Gemmata obscuriglobus: one gene and its partner. Each later gene encodes a partner of the first gene's protein in a complex. Links are inferred from orthologs where the notes say so. Each region holds a gene or a part of one and is shown on either strand. Other genes may lie near its edges. The genes, in order: GobsT_RS28835 and smc.

Evidence for each region.
Region 2: the proteins of GobsT_RS28835 (region 1) and smc are in contact, whole or in part, in a crystal structure (PDB 3ZGX), measured with the Bacillus subtilis proteins. The link is inferred for Gemmata obscuriglobus from one-to-one orthologs.

What each region holds. Positions count from the first base shown.
Region 1 is NZ_CP042911.1:6,979,853-6,983,003, reverse strand. The notes cover bases 33-2,880. They hold GobsT_RS28835 (segregation and condensation protein A), read left to right. Parts: upstream 33-978; coding sequence 979-1,782; downstream 1,783-2,880. Other genes in these bases: GobsT_RS28825 (HEAT repeat domain-containing protein), read right to left, coding at 2,727-2,880; GobsT_RS28830 (SDR family NAD(P)-dependent oxidoreductase), read left to right, coding at 1,818-2,615; GobsT_RS28840 (PilZ domain-containing protein), read right to left, coding at 258-647. Outside these bases: more of GobsT_RS28825, read right to left, coding at 2,881-3,151. UniProt on the Bacillus subtilis protein: Participates in chromosomal partition during cell division. May act via the formation of a condensin-like complex containing Smc and ScpB that pull DNA away from mid-cell into both cell halves.
Region 2 is NZ_CP042911.1:8,062,516-8,067,092, forward strand. The notes cover bases 20-4,293. They hold smc (chromosome segregation protein SMC), read left to right. Parts: upstream 20-397; coding sequence 398-4,093; downstream 4,094-4,293. Other genes in these bases: GobsT_RS33415 (flagellar basal body P-ring protein FlgI), read left to right, coding at 20-243. In the rest of the region: more of GobsT_RS33415, read left to right, coding at 1-19; GobsT_RS33425 (M24 family metallopeptidase), read left to right, coding at 4,374-4,577. UniProt on the Bacillus subtilis protein: Required for chromosome condensation and partitioning.

The DNA of each region.
Region 1 (3,151 bases):
TCGCCCCGGGAACGGTCGTGCGGCACTCTTCAACCGGATTCCAGTAGTTTCAAGTTGGCGACCGCCTTGATGAGATCAATCGCGGACCCCGGGCACACCCACGTTACACCCGCCTGCTGACGCAGGCGGTTCGACGAGCCACGGTCGAACCGCCTGCGTCAGCAGGCGGGTGGCGCACTAACACCGCCAACTTGAAACTACTGGACTCCACTTGGAGCTTGGAACCTGGAACTTGAAACCACTGGCTTCGGTACGCGTCAAGCGCTCAGAGGCGCGGCGGGCAGCGGGCGTGAGGCGTCCGGCGTCACGAACGGTGCCATCTCGTCGGCCGACAGGGACCGCTCGAACCGGGCGCCGACGAAGTAGTCGCCGGTCGAAACCGGGCGCACGTGGACGACGATGAGCTCCACCGTGAGCCGCTCCGTGCCCACCTCCATGACCAGTTCGGCGGGCACAAGTTCACCTTCCGCGGGCGGGTCCGCCATCAACATGCTGACGCCGGTCGCGGACAGGTCCCACACGAGCCCGCTGGTGCGGCGGGCGTTGGCGGGGCCGACCCGGCACACGGTGCCGAACGCGGGCTGGAAGCGGGCCGAGCGGCGGCGCTCGTGGGCTCGGGTCGGGACCGCGTCGAGGAGCTGGTTCATGAGTGTCGGCCTGAGGGGGGCAGGTCACGTAGATGTTCACTGGGACCATAGAACTCGGCGCAGCGAATTTCAGGTCCGGCAAGTAAGAACAGGGTAGAACTTCTTCGCGCCCGCGACGGAATTCAGTGGCCGACGTAACCGCGCTCCCCGGAGTGAACAACAACGGCCCGGTCTCGCACTCGTGAGCCGGTCGCATGCGTCAGTCTTTTACAATTACCAGAGTAATGTAATCGGACCTCCGGTGCCGAATCAGGCCGAAGAATAACCGACGTGGGACGCGCGATTCCTACCCGCCTGGACATTCCGGCGCGGGGTGTTATGTTGCGGCGGTATGTCGCACCTCGTCCGGCTCGATGCGTTCCACGGCCCGCTCGACCTGCTTCTGTACCTGGTCAAGCGGAACGAGGTGGACGTTCTCGACATCCCGATCGCCGCCATTGCCGAGCAGTTCCTCGGTTACGTCCTGGCGGTCAAAGAGCTTGACATCGAGTTCGCCGGTGAGTTCCTGGTCATGTCCGCGACGCTCATGGAGATCAAGAGCCGGACGCTGCTGCCGGCCGACGCGCAGTTCGCGCCCGACGACCAGCCGGACCCGCGGCGCGAACTCGTCCGGCAGTTGCTGGAGTACCGGAAGTTCAAGGACGCCGCCGCCGCGCTCGAGGCGCGGGCCGAGGAGGCGGCGGGGCGGCTCGCGCGGGTCGAGCCGCCCGACCCCAACCCGGTCCGCGACCGCACGCCGAACGTGCGCGCGGTGGAGCTGTGGGACCTGGTCAGTGCGTTCGCGCGGCTCATGCGCGAGACCCAGGCGCTCCAGCCCGCGACGATCGCGGTCGACGACACCCCGCAACACGTCCACGAGGCGCAACTCCTGGAACGGGTCGCGGCGGCCGGCGGGCGGCTGCCGTTCCGGGACGCGTTCCCGCCGCCGCACACCAAACCGCGGCTCATCGGCATCTTCCTCGCCGTCCTCGAACTGATCCGGCACCACGGGCTGGGGCTCGACCAGCCCGAGCCGACCGGCGACATCTTCCTCGTCGCGGCTTCGGCCCTGCCGCCGCTTGAACCGGTCGACGAACCGGTCGACGGACCACCAGCAGACGAGCCGCCGGCGCCCGAACCGGCTAATGTGTCGTAACGCCCGCGCTACCGCACCCACCCGAACCCACCACTATGTCCACTGCACCCGCGGCGCGCCCGGTCGCGCTCGTGACCGGGGCCAGCGCCGGGATCGGCGCCGAGCTGGCGCGACTCCTCGCGCCGGACCACGACCTCGTTCTCACCGCCCGCCGGACCGAACCGCTCCAGGCGCTCGCGGCGGAGCTGACACGAACGCACGGGGCTGTGTGTCGCGTGCTCCCCGCGGACCTGTCCGAGCCGGGGGCCGCGCGGCACCTGTTCGAGGCGGTGCGGGCCGCGGGGGGCGGCATTGAGGTGCTGGTGAACAACGCCGGGTTCGGCGACATCGGCGCGTTCGCGGGGGCCGACCCCGGGAAGCTCCTCCGGATGGTTCAGGTGAACGTGACCGCGCTGACCGAACTCACCGCCCTGTTCCTCCCGGAACTCGTCGCGCGGGGCCGCGGGCGCGTGCTGAACGTGGGGTCGGTGGCCGGGTTCCAGCCGGGGCCGTTCATGGCCGTGTACTACGCGACCAAGGCTTACGTGAACTCGTTCTCGGAGGCGCTGCACAGCGAGCTGCTCGGGACCGGCGTGACGGTAACGGCTCTGTGCCCCGGGCCGGTGGCGACGGAGTTCCTGACGGTCGCGGGGGCCGCGACCGGCGGGTTCAGTGCCGGCCAGGCGCTCAGCGCTCGCGCGGTTGCGGAGGTGGGGCTTCGCGCGATGAAGGCCGGCCGGCGGATGGTCGTGCCGGGCTGGCGGAACCGGATGCTGTTGTTTCTGGAGCGGTTCGCGCCGCGGGGGATCGTGATCCGCGCCGTGAAGCTGATGCTCTGGCGCCGGGCCGGCTGAGGAGTTCGTGTTGAACGTGACGCGCAGAACCCGCCCGGCTGCTCCCAACCGGGTGGGCGCCGGGGCGGGTTCGCCGCTTCACATGGGAATGGCTCGCATCGCGTTCCGAAATCAGCCGGCCGCCATCGCCAGAGCGGGCAGGATGGTGGTGGCGCCCGGGTCACAGCGGGCCGCTTCTTCGGCCGCGGCCCGGATCGCGCCGGTCACCTCGTCGTCGTCGGGCGCGAGGTGGGTCAGGAGTCGGGTGCACCGGTCGCGCACGTCCGGGTCGGCGACCCGCAGCCCTTCGAGCAGCGCCGGGACCGCCGCTCGGCCCACGCGCTTGAGCGCGGTCGCGGCCACCACGCGGCTCCGGGTTTCGGGCTCGGACAGCAGCGCCACCAGCCACGTCACCGCGGGGCCGGCGGCCGGGCCGAGCCGCCCGAGGGTGCCGGCGCAGTCGCGGCGCACGCTCGTGTCGCAGTCCCGCAGCCCGGTAATGAGCACGGGCACCGCCGGGATCGCTTGCACCCCGAAGTCGCCCAGCGCCCGGGCGG
Region 2 (4,577 bases), 1.1 Mb from region 1 along the record:
GCCAAGGTGGACACGACCCTGGCGAAAGCGAACGTGGAGGTCGCGAAGGTGGGTACGGTGCAGCCCGCCGTGGACGCCAACGGGTTCGAGGTGCCGGTGGACCAGGGGCCGCTGGTCGCCCCGGCCGGGGCGGCGCTGCCGAAACAGGCGCTGAACCGCAACCCGGGGCGCCTGTTCGGGCCGAGCCGGGCGTCCGACGCCCCCATCCTCGACCCGGCCGTGGTCCCGGCCGGGGGGCGGTAGAAGTTAACCGTGTAAAGGCAGAAGGCAAACGTTGAAAACGGCCCGGCGGACATTCCGTCCGCCGCGGCCGGCTTTTAACCTGCACTCACGCTCGAGCCTTCAGAAGTTAGCGGGCTCCGACTTCGCGCTTCCGATTTTCGACTGTTGACTTCCCATGTTGAAGCGCCTCGAACTCGTCGGGTTCAAGTCCTTTGCCGACAAAACGCGGTTCGACTTCGCGCCCGGGGTGACCGGGGTGGTCGGGCCGAACGGGTCCGGCAAAAGCAACGTCGTCGACGCGGTGCGGTGGATCCTGGGCGAGCAGTCCCCGAAGAGCCTGCGCGGCGGCGAAATGGCCGACGTGATCTTCAACGGCTCCAGCTCGCGCAAGAGCCTGGGCATGGCGGAGGTGACGGTCGCGTTCGACAACGCCCGGCGGCTGCTGGCGGTCGACGCCGACGAGGTGCAGCTCACCCGCCGGGTGTACCGCGACGGCACCGGCGAGTACCTCATCAACGGCCAGATGTCCCGGCTGAAGGACCTCAAGAACATCTTCCTGGGTAGCGGCGCCGGGGCCGGCGGGTACACGATCATCGCCCAGGGGCGCGTCGACGAGATGCTCCAGGCGTCGACGAAGGACCGGCGCGCGATCTTCGACGAGGCCGCCGGGATCAGCCGGTTCAAAGCCGACAAAAACGAAACGCTCCGCAAGCTCGCGTCCGTCGAGCTGAACCTGACGCGCTCGAAGGACAAGCTCGACGCGCTCGACGGCCAGCTCCGCACGCTGCGCCTCCAGGCCACGAAGGCCCAGAAGTACAAGGAGCACTCGGACCGGTTGCGGGAGCTGCGCGTCGGGCTGGGGGCGCGCGAGTACCGCGAGCTCACCGCGGCGCTGGCGACCGAGCAGGGCGCCCTCGCCGCGCTGAAGGCGGAGGTGAGCGGCGCCACGTCGGAGGCCGAGCAGCTCGAACACCAGGCCGCGCAGCTCGACTGGCAGGTGACCCGGGGCGAGGAGGCGCTGCGGCACCACGAGGCCCGGCTGGCCGAGGCGCGGCAGCAGCTCGCGGGGTTCGAGGCGTCGCTCAAGCACGACCGCGCCGCGGCGCAGAACTTGGGCGCCGAGCTGCTGAAGGTCGGGCGCCAGCGGGCCGATCTGGGCTACCGCCTGAAGGGGCTGGAGGCGGATTCGGTCCGCGCCGCCGCGGAGAGCGCCGCGGCCGAAGGGCGGCTCACCGACGAGCGGGGCCGCGCGGACGAGGTGAGCGACGCGCTGGCGGCGGTCGTGGCGCGCCTCGCGGACCTGGAGCGGGCGCAGGCCGAGGACCTTCAGCAGCACATGGAGCTGGTGCGCCAGGCGGCGTCCGGCCGGTCCACCGCCGACGCCACGCTCGCGCAAGTGAACCGGCTCCAGAGCGAGTACACGCGGCGGCTGGCGGCCCGCGAGCACCGCGCCGCGCACCGGGCCACGCTCACCCACGCGCTCGACGGCCTGTCGCAAGAGGACGCCGACGTGCAGGCCCGGCTCGCCGCGGCCCGCGAGCAGCTCGACGACCTGACCGCGGCACGCGACACCCTCACCGAGCAACTCGGTGAGGGGCAGGCGCGGCTCGAGGGGCTGCGCGTCGAGCAGGGCGCGCTCCGCGCCCGCATGGAGGTGCTCGAAGACCTCGAGCGGTCGCTCGAGGGGTTCGGCACGGGGGTCGCGGCGGTGTGGCGCCGGCTCGAAGCGGAGGCCGCGGACGATTACACCCCGACCGAGTTGAGCGCCGCGGTGGTCGGGCTGGTTGCGGACCTGCTCACGGTGCCGCGCGAGGTGGCCCCGCTGGTCGAGTTGGCCCTGGGAGATGCCGCCCAGCGGTTCGTCGTTCGGTCGCCGGAGGCGGTGGACGCGGTGGCCGCCGCGGTGGGCGAACTGACCGGGCGGGTCGGGTTCGTGCCGCTGAGCTTTTCCGCCACGCACGCCGGCTCGGCCGACGCGAGCGGCGAACACGGCGGCGCAGGCGGGGGGCCTTCCCTTGCGGCGCTTGTGACCTGCGACCGACCGCACTGCGCCGGGCTGCCCGCGCAGCTCCTCGGCCGCGTCCTGATGGCGGACACGCTCGCGGACGCGCGGTGGCTGGTCGCGCTGCACCCCGGCCACCGGGTGGTCACCCGCAGCGGCGAGCTGCTCGAGCCGGACGGCACCCTCACGGTCGGCCCGCTGCGGGGCGAGGCCGGGCTGGTGTCGCGCAAGAGCGAGCTGCGCGAGCTGCGCGAGCAGTTCCGTGCCACGTCGGAACTCGTCGCGGGGGCGGAAGTCGAACTCGCGGACCTCCGGCGCCGGGCCGAAGCCGCCGAGGGCACCATTGAGGCCGTCGAGGCCGAGATCGCGCTCCTCTCGGACGAGGCCGGCGGCCTGCTCCAGCGGATCGCGCGGCAGCGCCAGCAGGTCGAGCACCTGGACGCGGACATCGAGCTGATCGAGGCCGACTGCCGGACCCTCGAACAGCAGGTGCAAGAGGGCGAGGCGGCGTGGAGCGCCGCCCGGCTCGCGGCGGAGGACGCCGAGCGCGCCGCGGCGGAGCTGGAGTCCCGGCTCGCGGAGGTGAAGCGCGCGCTCGCGGCCGGCGCCGCCGACCGCACCGCCCGCGAGCAGGCCCACACCGCCGCACAGGTGGCCCTGTCCCGCGCCGCCGCGGACCGGGACCGCGCCCGGGAGCGCGCCGCCCAGCTCGAAGCCGACATCCGCAAGCGCAAGATCGAGGCCCTGGATCTGGCCGCCGCGGACCGCAACGCCCGCGGGCGGCTCGCGGACTGCACGCTCGCGGCCCTCCGCGCGAGTGCGGGCCAGGCCGACGCGTACGGCGAGAAGGAGTCGCGCGAGCGGCTCGCGGCGGAGCTGTCGGCGAAAGGCGCCGCGGACCGGGCGGACCGCGACCGGGTACGCGCCCGGCTCCAGCAGCTCCGCCACGGGTGGCAGGAAAAGCAGGCCGCCGCGCACGCCCGCGAACTCGCCGCCCACGACCTCGGCGCCCGGCTCGCCGCGCTCGGCCAGCGGATCCGCGAGGACTACGGGATCGAACTGGCCGAACTGGCGGGCGGCGCGCTCCGGCCCGCCGAGGGCTCCAGCGCGGACATTTCGGGCACCGAAGACGCTCGTGCCGACACGACCAGTTCGGAACGCATCGAGCCGCCGCTCGTGGGCGTCAACGTGCTCGAAGCCCAGGCCGAAATCGAAGACCTGAAGCGCAAGCTGGCCCGGCTCGGCAGCGTCAACATGGAGGCGCTCGAGGAGCTTACCCGGGTCGAGGGCGAGTTCAACGCGCTCCAGGCGCAGCACAGCGATTTGAACGCCGCCCGGCAGTCGCTCCAGCAGATCATCGACGCCATCAACGGCGACAGCCGCAAGCTGTTCCTGGACACCCTCAACGCGGTCCGCGGGTACTTCCAGGAGCTGTTCCGCAAACTGTTCGGCGGCGGGCAGGCGGACATCGTGCTGGAGGACGAGGCCGACGTGCTGGAGTCGGGGATCGAGATCACCGCCCGCCCGCCCGGTAAAGAGCTGCGATCACTGTCGCTGCTCTCGGGCGGCGAGAAGACGCTGACCGCGGTCGCCCTCCTGCTCGCGATCTTTCGCAACAAACCGTCGCCGTTCTGCATCCTCGACGAGGTGGACGCGGCGCTGGACGAGGCGAACACGGCGCGGCTCGCGGGGGTGCTGCGCGAGTTCCTGGACCGCAGCCAGTTCATTGTCATCACCCACAAGAAGCGGACGATGGCCGCCGCCGACCGGCTGTGGGGGGTTACCATGCAGGAGAGCGGCATCAGCCGGCTGCTGCCCATGCGGTTCGAGGACTGGAACGACGAGGGCGGTGAGGCGCAAGCCGCCTGATGCCGAAGGTGGCCCGTGGGAGCGATCAGAGCCCCCACGGTTGAGCCCGGCGGCCGGCATACCCAAAACGTCACACCTGATTTCGAGCGACAGATATTCTGGTCGCGTCAGCCGGCGGTTCCGCTGCGACATGATCTTTGTCAATTAATTTAGTTCATTGTTGAATTCCGATAGCGGGGTGGTAACTACTACCTGCAACTTTGTGTCTCCGTACTGGGTTTGGGCTACACTGTCTGCCCGGCGGCACGTTGCCCCGTCCCCCTGTCCCCCGCATTTGCGTATGAATTATCTGCAGCAACGTCGGAACGCTCTGGGTCAGACGCTGAAGTCGCGCGACCTCGACGGGTTCCTGGTCACCGCGGCGGTCAACGTCACTTACCTGACCGGGTTCACCGGGGACTCCAGCTACTACGCGGTGTTGCCCAAGAACACGCTGCTCGTCAGCGACACCCGGTTCGAGGAGCAGGTGCGGGAGGAGTGCCCG